DNA from 3 places in the Pelosinus sp. UFO1 genome. Region 2 is predicted to be linked to each of the others. Evidence: riboswitches for the same ligand, from Rfam matches in the RefSeq annotation. Region 2 holds a riboswitch; each other region holds the start of a gene.

Region 1 (5,686 bases), 1.2 Mb from region 2:
AAACACAATATAGCGCAGGCTATGATATAGCCGCCGCCGAAGATATAATAGTACATCCAAACTCCCTTAGTCTAGTACCTACAGGTATTAAAGCTTATATGCAGCCCGATGAATACCTTGGCATACACATTCGTTCTGGTCTATCAATAAAAAACAAATTAAGTTTAATAAATAGCCAAGGGATTATTGATGCTGACTACTACAACAATAGTGAAAATGAAGGACACATTTTTATTGCTATTTATAATCACAATTTACAAGAAATAGTGATTAATAAAGGTGCTCGAATTGCACAAGGAATTTTCTATAAATATTTATTAACCGACATAGATGACCATGATATATTCTCAATCAGAAAAGGCGGCCTAGGCAGTACAGGTAATTAGTGATTTTATAGTAGCTTAGTGGAAGTATACATAACTTTCACTAAGCTATTTTTAACATAATATTGTTTTTTTCATCATATTCTTAAGATAGAAGGTATATGGAGGGTCTATCATGTATTCCTGGTTAATTTTCCTTGTTTTGTTTACTGGGGGCTTACTAGTTTCAGTATTAGAACGCATGAAGTATTACCGCCAAATAAATGCTAGTAATGAAATTAAAATTTCGCCAATATCATTGGCTCTGCAGGAATTAATCGCAGTTTCTGGTGGTATCTATTTATCATTAGTTATGCTTATATCTTTTCTAAAGTTAGATGTACCAGAGAAAGTATTGATTTTTGGTTTCTACATAGATCCAATAGCTTTTCTATCGATTGCTTTATCCATTGTTCAACCGTTCTTTGTGAAATTATTTTATAAGAATAGTAAGGGGTGAAGAAAATGCGCTTGAGTGAGTTATCAGGTAAAGAAGTTATCAATTTAGGTGATGGAGCCCGTCTAGGGATAATTGATGAATGTGAATTAAATTTTGATTATAAATCAGGCAGAATACATACTATCTTGCTACCAAAACGAAATGGACTATTTAACTTTTTCAGCGATAGTAAAACTGCGACAATTCCATGGCAGGCAATAAAGCGTATTGGAGATGAAGTAATTATTGTAGATATAAATAATGCTTATGATCGATATAGCAATTTAAATCGGGAGCGTCAAGAAAATACATATTAATAAGTACTCTGGATAAACTAACATTAAATTGCATGGAATGCATTTAATGTTAGGAGGTTTACACATGGAAAAACAGAATTGCAATCAATTACCAAACCAAGCAAGTTCAGACACAGTGGTAAATAGTTATGCTGCAACAAACACTACTGCTAATACAATGCAACAGGCGCCAGTAGGAAACATGAATACAACCAATATGACAAATACACAAAATTCAAACCAAAAACAAAACCATCAACAGAACAAAAAGCAAAACCAAACCATTATCGGAGTATTTGAATCAAGGGGTAGAGCTGAAAATGCAGTGAATACTTTACGCCAACAAGGCTTTACATCAGAAGAAATTAACATTGTATCAAAAAAACAACAAAATGCTAATACAACACAAGATGAAACTTATGATGATGACATTGTTGATGGAACATTGACTGGTGGTACGTTAGGTGGAATTGGTGGCTTACTCATGGGTGCTGGAGCTTTACTGCTTCCCGGTATCGGGCCTATTCTTGCTGTTGGCCCTATTACGGCTGCAGTAGGCGGAGCAATTGCAGGCGGCATCGCTGGTGGGCTAATTGACTGGGGAATTCCTGCTGAAGCGAGTCAACGATATGAACAAGAGGTTGCTCAGGGTAGCATTCTTGCTATTATTCGCACAGATACAACTAAGGTAACCTCAGCAGCCCAAATACTGCGACAAAATGGCGCTAAAGATGTAGAAAATCACAGTAAATAAATATGACTTACAATATAATGATTGTTAAAACTTTACTTTTTTATTTAAAAGCATTGACACTACTATAATCACTATTATACAATGTATGTAATTAAATACACTTCATCCTACGCAGGATGGAATAGAGGTGCAGACAACAAAAGTACTTTCAAGGAGATTGGTCTCTATGATCTGAAAGAAAAGGGTTGCTTGCCGAAGTGCGGAAGATGCCAAGTCTTCAGTGCTGGTCTTTCATCAAATAGGTGTAAGACTGTCACTAAAAGTAACCTTTTAGTGGAGTGCTATCTTATCTAAGGCGTGGGGAAACGCTTGTTTTCCCATTATCCTTATAACTGTTGAATGTACGATTGACAGCCGATGAGATTATACTCATCGGCTATTATTTTTACCTCAACATTAACATTCATAACAATCAATGAATACATTGCTACTATTAGGAGGTGCGCAATATGATTAGAGTAATAGTGTGTGGAGCTTACGGTAAAATGGGGCGTGAGGTACTAAAAGCCATACATAACGATACGCAATTAAGTATCGTAGGAGCTGTAGATACAAAATCGGATTTTATTGATATTGGTGATTTAATCGGCGTAGAAAAAACAGGTATTATTGTTGGTAATAATCTGCAAACTGTAATTAATGAAACACAGCCACAAGTAATGGTTGACTTTACAAGACCAGAAGTAGTATTAAATAATATTCGTATGGCAATTGCTAATGGTGTTTGCCCTGTTGTCGGAACTACTGGATTATCCGAAGAAAACCTGGAAGAAATTAGTCAATTATGTGAAAAAACCAAAGTGAATGCATTAATTGCCCCTAATTTTGCCATTGGTGCTATTCTAATGATGAAATTGGCACAAGATGCCGCTAAATTTTTTCCACATGTGGAAATCATTGAATTGCATCACGATCAAAAGCTCGATGCACCCTCTGGAACTGCTTTGCAAACAGCAGAATTAATTGCGAAAAAACGTGGTTATTTACAACAAGGACACCCAGACGAAGTCGAGAAGCTACCTGGTGCAAGAGGAGGAGACTTTTCTGGTATTAGAATGCATAGTGTGCGTTTACCTGGATATGTAGCGCATCAAGAAGTTATTTTTGGTGGACTTGGTCAAACACTAACGATTCGTCATGACTCCATATCCCGTGAGTCATTTATGCCAGGAGTTGTATTGGCTTGTAAATATGTACTAACAGCAAATGGTTTGGTTTTGGGACTTGAAGAGATTTTAAAATAAGTTTATTGGCAAGCTTAATAAATAGTATAATCATAAACTTACAGCATAGCATCTTTTGCATTAAATCAGGCATCATAAGCAATAACTATAGTAAATAAAATGAATATAATAAGAATATATAATATTACGAGAAAAAATAATGGGGAGCGATATGTATGAAGAAATATAATGTAGCAATACTTGGAGCTACTGGAGCAGTAGGGCAAGAGTTCCTAGATTTAATTGAAGAACGTAATTTTCCTTTTGATAATCTAAAATTACTTGCATCAAAACGTTCCGCTGGAAAAATCATTCCTTTCATGGGAAAAGATTATATCGTAGAAGAAGCTACTGATGACTCTTTTAAAAATATTGATATTGCCTTATTTGCCGGTGGTTCTGCTAGTACAAAATTTGCCCCTGCCGCAGTAAAATGTGGAGCAGTAGTGATTGATAATTCTAGTGCTTTTCGGATGGATCCTACTGTGCCATTGGTTGTGCCAGAAGTTAATCCAGAAGCTATACAACAGCATAAAGGGATTATTGCAAATCCTAATTGTTCTACCATTATTATGGCCATGGCCCTAAAACCCCTTTATGATCAAGCAAAAATTAAAAGAATTGTCGTTTCCACTTATCAAGCAGTATCTGGAGCAGGTAAAGAAGCAATTGATGAGTTGTCAAATCAAGTGCAAGCTGTTGTTGAAAATCGCCCTGTAGAAGCTAATATTCTTCCTAGTGCTAGCTTACCTAAGCATTATCAAATTGCTTTTAATATCATTCCACATATTGATGTATTTGTAGAAGATAATTATACAAAAGAAGAAATGAAGATGGTTCATGAAACGCATAAAATATTTAATGATTATAAGATAGGTATTACAGCAACTACTGTAAGGGTGCCTATTTATCGTAGCCATTCAGAGTCAATTAACGTTGAGTTTGAAGAAACAATCTCAGTCGATCAGGCTAAAGAACTCTTAGCAAATTTCCCAGGAGTTATTTTGCAAGATAATCCGGCAGACATGGTATACCCAATGCCTTTATTTACTTCCAATCAAAATGAAGTTTTTGTAGGTCGAATTAGAAAAGATAATTCCGTTCCACATGGTCTAAATCTTTGGGTTGTTGGTGATCAAATACGTAAAGGTGCTGCTTTAAATGCGTTACAGATCGCCGAGTATATGATTGAACATAACTTACTTTGAGGTGAAATAATGGGGATAATAGTTCAAAAATTTGGCGGTACCTCTGTTGCAACTCCTGAGTGTAGAGAGTTAGTAGTTGCAAAAATTAAAACTGCCCACGATAAAGGTTTTAATCCTGTAGTAGTCGTTTCGGCTATGGGAAGAAAAGGAGAGAGTTACGCTACTGATACACTGATTGACCTGGCACGCACTGCATATAAAGATATTGCAAGCCGTGAACTCGATCAAATTTTATATTGTGGCGAGATGATTTCTGCTGTTATTATGACTGGAACATTACAAGCTGCAGGACTTGATGCGATTATGCTTACAGGTGGGCAAGCCGGCATTATAACCGATAATAATTTTACCAATGCTAGAATTTTAAAAGTAGATCCATCCCGAATACTAAGTTTATTACGAATGGGTAAAATTCCTGTTGTATGTGGCTTCCAAGGTGCAACAATTGATTATGAATTTACTACTTTGGGCAGAGGGGGGAGTGACACTACAGCAGCTGCTTTAGGATCAGCTCTCGATGCAGAAATGATAGAAATTTATACTGATGTAGATGGTATCATGACAGCAGATCCTCGAATTGTCAGCACTGCAAAAATACTCGACTGCATTTCCTATGGAGAGGTTTGCCAGCTAGCACATCAAGGAGCTAAAGTCATTCATCCGAGGGCTGTAGAAATTGCAATGCAAAAAAATATTCCCTTACTTGTAAAATCAACCTTTTCAGATGAACCTGGTACACTGATAACTAATATAGTGCCAGAAGATACCACTGAGTCAAATGTCAATGACCGTGTTGCTACGGGTGTCACTTATCTTGCTAATATCGCTCAAATTAAGGTTAATTTACATGATTCTTTGAATAACATTGCAAGTTTTAATATATTTAAATCTATGGCAAACAATGGGATCAGTGTTGATTTGATTAACGTTCATCCTGGTCAAATTATGTTTACGGTAGCAGAAGAACTTGCTGATAAGGCCGCTGCTCAACTTCGCGAATTTGGTTGTGATGTGCAAACAACCCTTGACTGTGCTAAAGTTTCCGTCGTCGGTGGCGGAATAAATGGTGTTCCAGGTGTTATGGCCAGTTTTATAGAAGCATTATCTATTAATAATATTCCAATATTACAGACCGTTGATTCACATACATCAATTTCAGTTTTAATAAAAAAATCTTTTGTACACTTGGCCGTTACAGCCTTACATGAGAAGTTTAATTTATCATGTTAATAAGGAGAAGAAAAACAGATGAATACTTTTGGGCGGATTTTAACAGCTATGGTAACCCCATTTCATGATGATTTCAGTGTTAATTATGATGCAGCAGCAAATCTTGCAAAATATTTAATTGCTAATGGTTCAGATGGTTTAGTAGTAGCAGGTAGCACTGGTGAATCAGCAACC
Region 2 (5,686 bases):
TGCCAGCGGATAAATTATGGGGAGCCCAAACACAACGTAGTTTTGAAAATTTTCGTATTGGAATAGAAAAGATGCCCTATGAGTTAGTTGGTGTATTTGCCATATTAAAGAAAGCAGCTGCCTTAGTAAATGAGAAACTAGGTGTACTTGATACAAAACGCTCTCAGGCCATCGTTAAGGCTTGTGATGAGGTGTTAGCCGGAAAACTAGATGGCAACTTTCCTCTTGCCGTGTGGCAAACGGGAAGTGGCACTCAGTTTAATATGAATATAAATGAAGTATTGGCACATAGAGCGACTCAGTTGCTAGCCGAAGGAGCAGAGCCTTTAGTCGTTCATCCCAATGATCATGTGAATAAATCCCAAAGCTCTAATGATATTTTCCCTACGGCGATTCATGTTGCCGGCGTAACATTAGTGATTGATAAACTATTACCTGCAATTGCCTCTTTAAAAGAAACGTTAGATCAGAAATCAAAAGAATTCAGTGAAATCATAAAAATTGGCAGAACTCATTTAATGGATGCGACACCTCTTACTATGGGACAGGAAATAAGCGGTTGGGTGCGGATGTTAGAACGGAACGAAGAAATGCTGACCATAGGTATTAACTTTATGCGGGACTTGGCCATGGGAGGAACGGCTGTTGGGACTGGTATTAATTCCCCTATGAACTTTGGCGAACTCGTTGCTGCAGAAATTACCAAGTTAACGGGCAAGGAATTTCGTACAGCTCCTAATAAATTTCATGCGTTAACAAGTAAAGATGAGGTAGTCGTCGTTCATGGTATGATGAAGGCATTAGCTGCTGATTTAATGAAGATTGCCAATGATGTTCGTTGGCTTGCAAGTGGTCCACGGTGCGGTATTGGAGAGATTAAAATACCCGAGAATGAGCCAGGCAGCTCCATTATGCCTGCAAAAGTCAATCCAACTCAATCCGAAGCATTGACAATGATTGTTGCCCAGGTATTTGGTAATGACACCACAATTTCTTTTGCTGCTAGCCAAGGAAACTTTCAATTAAATGTATTTATGCCTGTCATTGTTTATAATTTCTTGCAGTCCATTCGGCTACTTTCGGATGGGATGAACTCTTTTAATGTTAATTGTGCGGTAGGTATACAGGCAAATACTGAGATTATTGATTTTTATTTGCACCAATCACTAATACTTATTACAGGCTTAGTACCCCTAATTGGTTATGATAAGGCAGCCCAAATTGCTAAAAGTGCGGTAAAGGAAGGCATTACATTAAAAGAATCTGCCTTAGCCACAGGGTGGGTTAGTGAAGCACAGTATGAAGAATATATGAATCCTACAATCTTGGTAAAACCAAGATAGTGTCTGTAGGGCTTAAGATGATAGACTATCTATAAAGAAGACTTGATTCAGGTGGAGTTTTAACTCCATCTGAATCTTAGTCGCACTTATCCAGGGACTTAGCCGCTCTTAACTCCCACTTATAGAAGATGGGAGTCTTAGAGCGGTTTAGTCATCGGATAATAACTTTTACAAAAAAACATAGGATTAGAGTTGACATGACAAACTAGATTAGTCTATACTTAGAAAAATGACAGATGAATAGCTAGAAGATAGAGGCGCGGTATATTAAGAATATGTATCTAGAGTAGCCAGCGATGAAAGATACAAAAAGGAATAACCGCCGAAGTGGAAGGGTTTGGCAAAGACCTTTTCGTTGGTTTTGTATTGAATAAATACAAGACTGTCATCCAATTTTGGGTGGAGTGCTATCTGCATAACTGATTATGAGATATGTTAGATTCTTATAGCGGTTTGCGGGATGGTTTCCGCAAACTGCTTTTTGTTTTACACTATAACTTACCAAATAATAAACAATTTCAGGAGGTCTATACAAAAATGGCAGAAAAAACATTACCCTTTACAAAGATTGAACTAGAAGAAATTATAAAAAAATATCCAACACCATTTCATATTTATGATGAGCAGGCCATTCGAAATAATGTTCGAAAATTATTGGCGGCTTTTTCCTGGGCGCCAGGATTTAAAGAATATTTTGCTGTAAAAGCAACACCAAATCCTCATATTTTAAAGGTGCTAAGAGAAGAAGGCGTTGGAGCTGACTGCAGTTCTCTGCCAGAACTTATTCTTTCTGAACAAGCTGGAATAACAGGAGAAGAAATTGTCTTTTCCTCCAACGATACACCAGTAGAAGATTACCAAGCGGCCAAAAAGCTGGGAGCTATTATTAATTTGGATGATATTAGCCACATTGAATATTTGGAGAAGCACGTTGGTTTACCTGACATCCTTTCCTTCCGCTACAATCCGGGTCCCTTATTGGAAGGTGGAAATGATATTATTGGGTATCCAGAGGAAGCAAAATATGGTTTAACGAGAGAACAAATTTTAGAAGCTTACAAAATTGTGCAAAGTAAAGGGGTAAAACGTTTTGCTCTGCATACCATGGTAATTTCTAATGAACTAAATTCAGATAGCTTTGTTGCAACGGCAAATATGATGTTTGATTTAGTAATTGAAGTGTATGAAAAATTAGGGATTCGGATTGAAATGATCGATTTGGGCGGTGGAATTGGTATTCCTTACCGTCCAGAACAAGAAGCTGTTGACCTAGATGTTGTCAGCCAAGGGGTGCGTAAGGCTTATGAAGAAAAAATTGTGGCGAAGGGACTACATCCTTTGAAAATTACCATGGAGTGTGGCAGAATGATAACAGGACCTTATGGTTATCTTGTATCTACTGTACTGCACAAAAAAGAGATTTATAAAAACTATGTAGGTCTTGATTCTTGCATGGCAAATTTAATGCGCCCAGCATTATATGGTTCCTATCATCATATTACGGTCGTGGGAAAAGAAAATGCTCCACTAGATCATGTATATGATGTAACAGGTTCACTTTGCGAAAATAATGATAAATTCGCTATTGACCGTAATTTACCTCGTATTGATATTGGTGACATTATTGTTATGCATGATGCGGGTGCTCATGGGCATGCAATGGGCTTTAATTACAATGGAAAATTGCGTTCCGCAGAATTATTATTAAAGGGTGACGGCCAGGTGCAGATGATTCGTCGGGCAGAAACCATTGGGGATTATTTTGCTACCTTGGATTTTGAAAAAACGGAAATAAAATTAGCAGCAGCTACTAAAAAATAATGAATAAATAATGGAACAGGCAGGTTGTAGTAGACCTGTCTGTTTTTTACGGAATCAGAAAGTATAACACTTCCTTGATTCCAAGTAAGAACGACTAAGGCTTCTGCCTGCGTCTGAGGACTTGGCCTAAGCCAAGTCTTTTCTTATTTAAAAGCAGGAAATAAGAAAAATAAAATGAAATAAGTAAAGAATATATGAACAGAATATTTGGTGAAATTTCAATACATAGAATGAAACTGAAATGTTATGGGAGGAACTTTATGGCTAAAGAATATGGGGCAGCGGAAAGGTTATTGGTAATTAACCCGGGGGCAACATCAACAAAATTTGCTGTATACGATGGAGAAAAAATAGTTTTTAAAAAGACCGTCGAGCATTCTGTAGCGGATACTAGTGGCTTCATAAAAGTAGTAGATCAGTATGAATATCGGTTGCGATTAATTTTAAAACAAGTAGCAGCAGAAGGGGTTGACATTGCCACGTTAAAAGCAGTGGTGGCGCGTGGTGGGATTTTGAAACCTCTTAAGGGCGGAACGTATTGTATTAGTCAAGATATGGTGGATGATCTCAAAGCAGCCAAATTTGGTGAACATGCTTCTAACTTGGGCGCTGTCATGGCTTATGGGCTAGCAGAAACATTGAAGATCCCTTCTTATATTGTTGATCCTGTTTCTGTAGATGAAATGGAACCAGTAGCGCGAATATCCGGTTTGCCTGATTTACCAAGGATCAGCCTATCCCATGCATTAAACACGAAAGCTGTTGCGCGTAAGGTGGCAAACCAACTAGGTAAAAACTATGAGGATATGAATCTAATTGTTGCTCATTTAGGAACAGGTGTTTCTGTAACACCGCATAAAAAGGGTAGAATGATTGATGTAAATAATGCAAAAGAAGAAGGGCCTTTTTCTCCAGATCGTTGTGGTGGACTGCCGGTAGGTCAATTTTTAAAGTTGGCTTTGTCAGATAAGTATACCTCGGCGGAGCTGCGAGAAAAATTAAGCAATAAAGGCGGAATCTATGCCTATCTTGGTACAACGGATATTCGAGAAGCATTTGCGATGGCAGATGGAGGTAATGTAGAAGCTAAGCTAGTATTAGATGCCTTTTGTTATCAAGTAGCCAAAGAAATTGGTGCTATGGCTACAGTGCTAGCAGGCAATGTAGAACATATCATTTTAACAGGGGGTATTGCTCATTCAGAACGTATTACTGATGAAATAAAGAATAGAGTTATGTTTATTGCTCCTGTGACCGTTGTACCAGGGGAAGAAGAACTAGAAGCATTAGCTTTTGGTGCCCTTAGAGTACTAAGAGGCCAGGAACCGGCACAGAATTATTGTTAGGTAGGAGGTGATTATTTGTACTGCTCTTATGACGAAATAGTAGCGGAAATTAAAAATCGCGGTCAGGTAATGATTAGCGTAGCCGTGGCCCAGGATAAAGAGGTATTGTCTGCGATTAAAATGGTGCAAGAAGTTGGTATTGCTCAGGCTATCTTAGTAGGCGATGCTGCTTTAATTACCCCTATGCTTGCAGAAGTTGGGCTATCTAATGAAACCAAAATCATTCATGAAGCAGATATAACGAAAGCTGCACAAAAGGCAGTTTCCATAGTGAAACGCGGTCAAGCCCAGGTATTGATGAAAGGTTTAATTAATAGTAGTGATTTCTTGCGAGCTGTGCTTCATAAAGAAGAAGGTTTGCGAACAGGTAGACTACTTAGCCACCTCGGAGCATTTGAAATTCCAGGTCAAAAGAAACTTTTGTTTATTACGGATGGTGGGATGAATATTGCTCCTACCGTAGAAGAAAAAAAAGAAATCCTCCTTAACTCTATGTTGGCTTTGCAGGCGATGGGCATTAAAGAACCTCATGTAGCAGTATTAACTGCCAATGAAGTGGTAAATGGAAAAATGCCTGCCACGGTGGATGCACAAACCCTAACCCAAATGAGTGCAGCTGGCCAGTTCCCTTTAGGGATTATCGAAGGTCCGATTGCTCTTGATGTAGCAGTAAGTCAAGATGCGGCAAAACATAAAGGTATTACCAGCAAAGTGTCAGGAAATGTGGATTTAATTTTAGTACCGAATATCGAAACGGGGAATGCTCTGGGGAAATCTCTGATTTATTTTGCGAATAGCAAAATGGCAGGGATTGTATTAGGGGCAACCCATCCGATTGTTATGACTTCACGGTCTGAAACACCGGAAGGGAAAATGAATTCTATTGCCCTAGCATGTTTAGTAAATAGTAATATTTCATAAATACAAGAATAGATGTGTAATAAAGATGACAAGTGTATATCTTAGCCAAAGAGTACATAGCTACATTTCGTTAATGCAGCTGTATGGAATTTGAAAGGAGTTGATTTGATGTCAAAAGTTGTTGTATTACGGGAGTACTGTAAGAGTTGCGGCTTGTGCGTAGATATCTGCCCCAAACAGGTACTAGCCATTGGTGATACGACCAATCAAAAGGGATATTATGCAGTTGTGGTAAAAGATGAATCAAAATGTATA
Region 3 (5,686 bases), 1.8 Mb from region 2:
TATTGGTTACAAATGTTAATGTAATCGATAAAAAAGCTTGTATCCATTTCGACATAGAAAAACCCCTCTTGTTTACATAATGTTAGAGAGATTCGCCAAAAAGTTTGAAAGCCCTTTCCTAAAAGAAGAGGTAAATGTTGTAAGGGAAGTACTAGAAGGAATTCAAATTTGTAGAAAAAAAGAAACAGAAAAAAATCCTCAGGAGAATTTTTTTCTGTTTGTGTTACCTTAGCTGGTTACATGGAATTTTCATTGTATTTCCATAGGAATAAAGATAAGACTCTGTTGGAAGTCGATTATTATCAAAAATGATCGTCCCTCGGTGTAGAAATTCTTTATTTGCGATATAGCGAAGGTCGTAAATATTTACACAGCTGGAATGAAGGCTTTGTTCCTCTTCAAAATAAATAAAGGGGGTAAAGGTAGTGAAAAAATCACCAAGTATCGTTTTTTGGGCTTGCAAGGTAAAGGGAGAAACAGCTTTTTGTTTTGTTAAGTTGGCATTGGTTTCTAATACGGGATAAATAGCTCCTAGTTGTCCAACTGTATAAGATTGTTTTGTTTCTAAGACAAAATCCCAAAATAATATACGCTGTAAGGAAGGCATAATTGAGACTTGTACAATATCTTCATGGGAAAATATCTCATGTATTTGCCTTCTTGCCTTTTTGCGGAGGAGTATGCGAAGGCTAATATATGCCACAATCGTAAAAAAAGTAAGACAAGATAAGATAAACATAGTAATGGGTAAAGTATAGATACTCGTCATGAGCAATAGGAGTATAGGGTCAAATACATTTAAAAGTTGTAAGCTTTTGCGTTCCTTACGAAAAGGCCATAAAATTGCCACTCCATGGGTATTAAAATAATCAATGATACTGTGTGACAGACAACCAGCAAAGGCCCAGCCAAATAAGGAAAAAAGATTGGTTTCCGGCATAAAAGCATAAAGACTTAAGCTAATCATAGCTGCCCACATGCATAAACCAGGGATGGAATGAGAAAAAGAGCGGTGCTGTCTAAGGTAAGAAAAATTTCCTTTGACTTGAGCGATAATATCAAAATCAGGTGCTTGCGCGCCAATAACCGTCGCAAGATAAATAGGATCATGTAAGGATAGAGGATGTCCAGATAAACCAGCAACAGCCATGCCAATTAGTGCATGGGATAAGGAATCCATAATGATGCCTCCTACCTATTTAATTTACATAATATTATAACATAAATAGGGGGCTGTGTTTCATAGTAAGTTTTGCCTGTAAATAAAAAAATGGTGACCTCATTTAAGAGGCCACCATTTTTTATATTTACAGGCTTTGGGCTTTCGATCCTGTGATTTTTTTATCTAAAAATATTACATAATATAAATAGATAGCAAGCAGTACAGGAATACCAGTGTAAAGAACAATACGTTGTGATTCATCGAAATATAGACTGAAAATAACACCAATGTTTAATACCAAAGCAAGTACAGGTACAAGTGGGTAGAATGGTGTACGAAATTTGAGTTGTTCCAATTTACCACCTAGGCGAGCAAATTCTCTACGGAAGTTTATCTGGCACCAAGCAATAATAACCCAAATTAGACAACCTGTAAGCCCTGTACTAGACATAAGCCACAAATATACGGTATCGGCAGCATACTCACTGGTAAGTAAAGACATGCAAGCTAATACTAGAGTCAAATAAACACCATTGATAGGAACACCACGAGAGTTTAGCTTGCCTAGAAAATTAGGTGCTAATCCTTCCTTGGACATAGACCAGAGGAGACGAGAGCAGGCATATAAAGCGGAATTACCTGCAGATAAGGCGGAGGTCATAACAACAAAACTCATAATATCTTTTGCTAAAGGGAATCCTAACATACCGAATACATGGGCAAAAGGACTTTCTAAGACACTTGCTTCTTGCCAAGGAATAATACCTGCGAGTACAACCATGGCTAACACATAAAATATAATAATGCGGAAAGTAATCCCTTTAATAACGCGAGGAACATTTTTACTTGGGTCTTCGCATTCACCTGCAGCAATCCCTACAAGCTCAGCACCTTGGAAAGAGTACACTACAGCGATCATAGTTAAAAATACTGCTTCAAAGCCATTCGGAAAAAGACCAGAGCCAGTATTAAAATTGGAGAGCCCGACAATAGGGAGAGAATGACTAGAAAAACCAAACAACAGACCTGCACCAGCGACAATAAAAGCTAAAATTGCAGTTACTTTGATACCAGCAAACCAGAATTCTGCTTCACCATAGGCCTTTACCGAGATGATGTTTAATAAGGCTAACATCACAGCAAAGATTCCACACCACATCCAGATCGCCAATTGTGGAAACCAATTATTCATAATAATACCTGCAGCGGTAAAGTCAGCAGCAATACAAATTGCCCAGTTTATCCAGTATAACCAGCCAGTGGTGAAACCAGCTCCAGGGGATATGAAACGAGAGGCATAACTTTGAAACGAGCCAGAAACAGGCATGGCTGCCGTTAGTTCACCTAAGCATAAGAGAACCATATACATGATAAAACCGCCTGTTAGGTAGGCAAGAACAGCACCAAGAGGACCTGCTTGACTAAGGGTTTGACCTGATCCTAGAAAGAGTCCAGTACCAATGGTACCACCGATAGAAATCATCATAAGGTGGCGTGATTTCATGTCACGCTTGAGGCCTACTTTTTCTGGACATAATTCTTTCAGATTTACAGTAGGAATTGACATAATTTACCTCCTAATTTACAAAATAAAATGGTTGTGAGCTATCTCACAACCAAAAAATTTATACAAAGATAAATTACCGCTTGTGTGAGATAGCACTCCACCCAAAAGAAGCTTTTGGTGACAGTCTTGCATTTATTCAATACAAGCCCAACAAAAAAAGTAGGAATTTTTTTGTTTCGGCAACTATTCCTTTCAGTATAGTTCATTGCTTCCGGCTCACTATACTTACTCATAACACTTGCACCTCTATAATCACAACCTATTCAATTCTTTGCTTATTTTATTAAAACTATGATTACTTGTCAATCAATAATTAAAATATATTTTTTGAAATTTTAAAAAATATAGGATTATGCAAAGTGTCTGAAGAAATAGGATACGCAAGAATATTTTTGGAGGTTTCCAAGTGGAAAATGAACATAGACGATTAGATGCGAAATTTGCGCAGTCTTTAGTAGATACTGTAGCTGTTGAATTAAATAAGAATGTAAATATACTTGATGAACATGGAGTAATTATTGCGTCTTTTAGTAGAGAACGTATTGGACAAATTCATGAAGCCGGGGCAAAGATGCTGCAGAATGGGGTTGTGAAGGAGTTTTATGTTAGTGAAGAAGATGAAATAGATATGCCTGGTACCCGCAATGGCTTTAATGTTCCTATAATGTTTGAGGAGCAATGTATTGGCTTAATTGGCGTAACTGGTGATCAAAAAACTGCGGAGCCTTATGCGAGGTTAGCTGCACGTTTCGTAGAAGCCAATCTTCAATCAAATGCCAGGCAGGAAAGGTTAGTAGGGGCATTAACAGAAAAAGAAGAACTTCAGTCTATATTTTTAAATAAAATAATTACAATACAAGAAGATGAACGTAAAAGAATATCACGGGAGCTCCACGATGAAACAAGCCAGTCCTTAACTTCCATCATTGTTGGTCTACGTGTCCTCGCAGAGCAAGTGCAAAGTAGCGAGGAGCAAGAAAAGATACTAGAAATGCGTGACCTTGCGGTTACGACCTTAGAAGCGGTGCATCATATGGCAGTTGAATTACGCCCTGTATTATTAGATGACTTAGGGTTAGTAGCTGCTGCTAAAAAATATATAGAAAACTATACTAAGCAATATGGAATTTCTATGTATGTTGATTTTAATAACTTATCAAGAGAACGATTTTCTCCTGAAGTAGAAATCACATTATATCGTATTTTACAGGAAGCATTAACGAATATAGTCAAACATGGAAAAGCAAAACAGGTTTGGGTATCCTTAAATAAAAAACAGGATAAACTTATTTTGTTGGTTGATGATGACGGTGTAGGTTTTGATACAGAAATCGTTAGAAATTCCCATAGCCATACTTGTTTGGGTATTTATGGAATGAGAGAACGTGTTGCTTTGGTGGAAGGAAAATTTGTTATTAAATCAGCACTAGGTCAAGGCACTAAAATTTTTGTGGAAATTCCATTAAAGGGTAAAAATTGTGAAAAAAGTATTGTTTAATACGCCAAAACTTGTATATTGAAGCAATTTGAAGTACAATAGAAAGTAATGGGTTTTGAGCGGGTATTTTCATTTATGAACATTTGGATGAAACCAATCGAAAGCGGGAACGGTTGGTTTACGGAACGTCTATTGGTGAAAAAAACTTAAATGTACAAACTCAAATATTGGAGGTATTTTTCTTGGAAAAACAAAATAAATTAGCCATTATTCCACTTGGTGGGTTAGGCGAAATCGGCAAGAATATGACAGTAATTCGCTACGAAGATGATATTATCATTCTTGATTCTGGTTTAGCATTTCCAGAAGATGATATGTTAGGGATTGACTTAGTTATACCTGATATCTCCTATCTTCTTGAAAATCAGGATAAGATAAGGGCGGTTGTTATCACTCATGGCCACGAAGACCACATTGGTTCTTTATCCTATCTATTAAAGCAAATTGATGTACCCGTCTATGGTACGCGTCTTGCATTAGGGTTAGCCGAGTGCCGATTAAAAGAAAATGGCGTGGCAAACTACAAGTTGGTTCCAGTGAACCCAGGCGATCAAATATCATTTGGTACCATTCAAGTAGGGTTCATTCGCGTATGTCACTCCATTCCTGATGCCGTAGGAATGTATTTTAAGACTCCGGTTGGGACAATTGTCCATACGGGTGATTTTAAAATTGATTATACACCAGTTGACGGTAAAGCAATGGATATTCATAAATTCGCCGAATTAGGTGACGAAGGTGTACTCGTCTTGATGTCTGACAGCACGAATGCGGAACGACCGGGTTTTACGAAATCAGAACGACAGGTCGGCATTGCTTTGGATGAAGCATTTCACAATGCGAAGGGGCGAATTCTTTTAGCTACCTTTGCATCCAACGTATTACGTGTACAGCAGGCGATTACGTCTGCTTGTAAATATGGCCGTAAGGTGGCAATTATCGGACGCAGTATGATTAACGTTGTAAATATTGCTACAGAACTTGGGTACTTAACGGTTCCCGAAGGTGTCATAATTGACATTGATGAGATTAAAAACTATCCAGGAAACCAAATATTGATTTTATCGACTGGTAGCCAAGGGGAACCTATGTCTGCCTTAACGAGAATGGCAATGAACGATCATCGAAAAATTGAGATTAGTCCTAGTGATACTGTTATTATTTCTGCGACACCGATTCCAGGTAATGAGAAATCCGTGTCAAAGACGATTGACGCCTTATTACGATTAGGAGCAGAAGTGATACATGAACGTTCTGCTGGTATTCACGTTTCAGGGCATGCCAGCCAGGAAGAATTAAAATTAATGTTAACCTTAGTTCGTCCTCAATACTTTATTCCCGTGCATGGCGAGTATCGGATGTTAATAAGCCATGGAAAGATAGCTCAAGAATTGGGCGTTGCCAAGGAAAATATTTTTATAGGTAGTAACGGACAGGTCTTTGAGTTTTCCAAAGAAGC

The links. Region 2 has a riboswitch for lysine ahead of UFO1_RS05010 (diaminopimelate decarboxylase). Riboswitches for the same ligand answer to the same signal wherever they lie in the genome.
Region 1: linked by a shared signal. The riboswitch ahead of dapB (4-hydroxy-tetrahydrodipicolinate reductase) and the one ahead of UFO1_RS05010 (diaminopimelate decarboxylase) in region 2 are both predicted to bind lysine.
Region 3: linked by a shared signal. The riboswitch ahead of UFO1_RS13850 (amino acid permease) and the one ahead of UFO1_RS05010 (diaminopimelate decarboxylase) in region 2 are both predicted to bind lysine.

What each region holds. Positions count from the first base shown of each region.
Region 1 is NZ_CP008852.1:2,348,935-2,354,620, reverse strand. Features, by position in the region: gene UFO1_RS11000 (deoxyuridine 5'-triphosphate nucleotidohydrolase) at 1-386, shown strand, start outside; gene UFO1_RS10995 (hypothetical protein) at 499-822, shown strand; gene UFO1_RS10990 (YlmC/YmxH family sporulation protein) at 828-1,118, shown strand; gene UFO1_RS10985 (general stress protein) at 1,183-1,851, shown strand; lysine riboswitch at 1,966-2,143, shown strand; gene dapB (4-hydroxy-tetrahydrodipicolinate reductase) at 2,301-3,095, shown strand; gene UFO1_RS10975 (aspartate-semialdehyde dehydrogenase) at 3,251-4,282, shown strand; gene dapG (aspartate kinase) at 4,292-5,512, shown strand; gene dapA (4-hydroxy-tetrahydrodipicolinate synthase) at 5,531-5,686, shown strand, end outside.
Region 2 is NZ_CP008852.1:1,127,216-1,132,901, forward strand. Features, by position in the region: gene fumC (class II fumarate hydratase) at 1-1,343, shown strand, start outside; lysine riboswitch at 1,588-1,761, shown strand; gene UFO1_RS05010 (diaminopimelate decarboxylase) at 1,881-3,164, shown strand; gene buk (butyrate kinase) at 3,425-4,510, shown strand; gene UFO1_RS05020 (bifunctional enoyl-CoA hydratase/phosphate acetyltransferase) at 4,526-5,431, shown strand; gene UFO1_RS05025 (ferredoxin family protein) at 5,540-5,686, shown strand, end outside.
Region 3 is NZ_CP008852.1:2,908,831-2,914,516, reverse strand. Features, by position in the region: gene UFO1_RS13860 (hypothetical protein) at 1-55, opposite strand, end outside; gene UFO1_RS13855 (metal-dependent hydrolase) at 224-1,180, opposite strand; gene UFO1_RS13850 (amino acid permease) at 1,308-2,729, opposite strand; lysine riboswitch at 2,812-2,986, opposite strand; gene UFO1_RS13845 (sugar diacid recognition domain-containing protein) at 3,136-4,227, shown strand; gene UFO1_RS13840 (ribonuclease J) at 4,410-5,686, shown strand, end outside.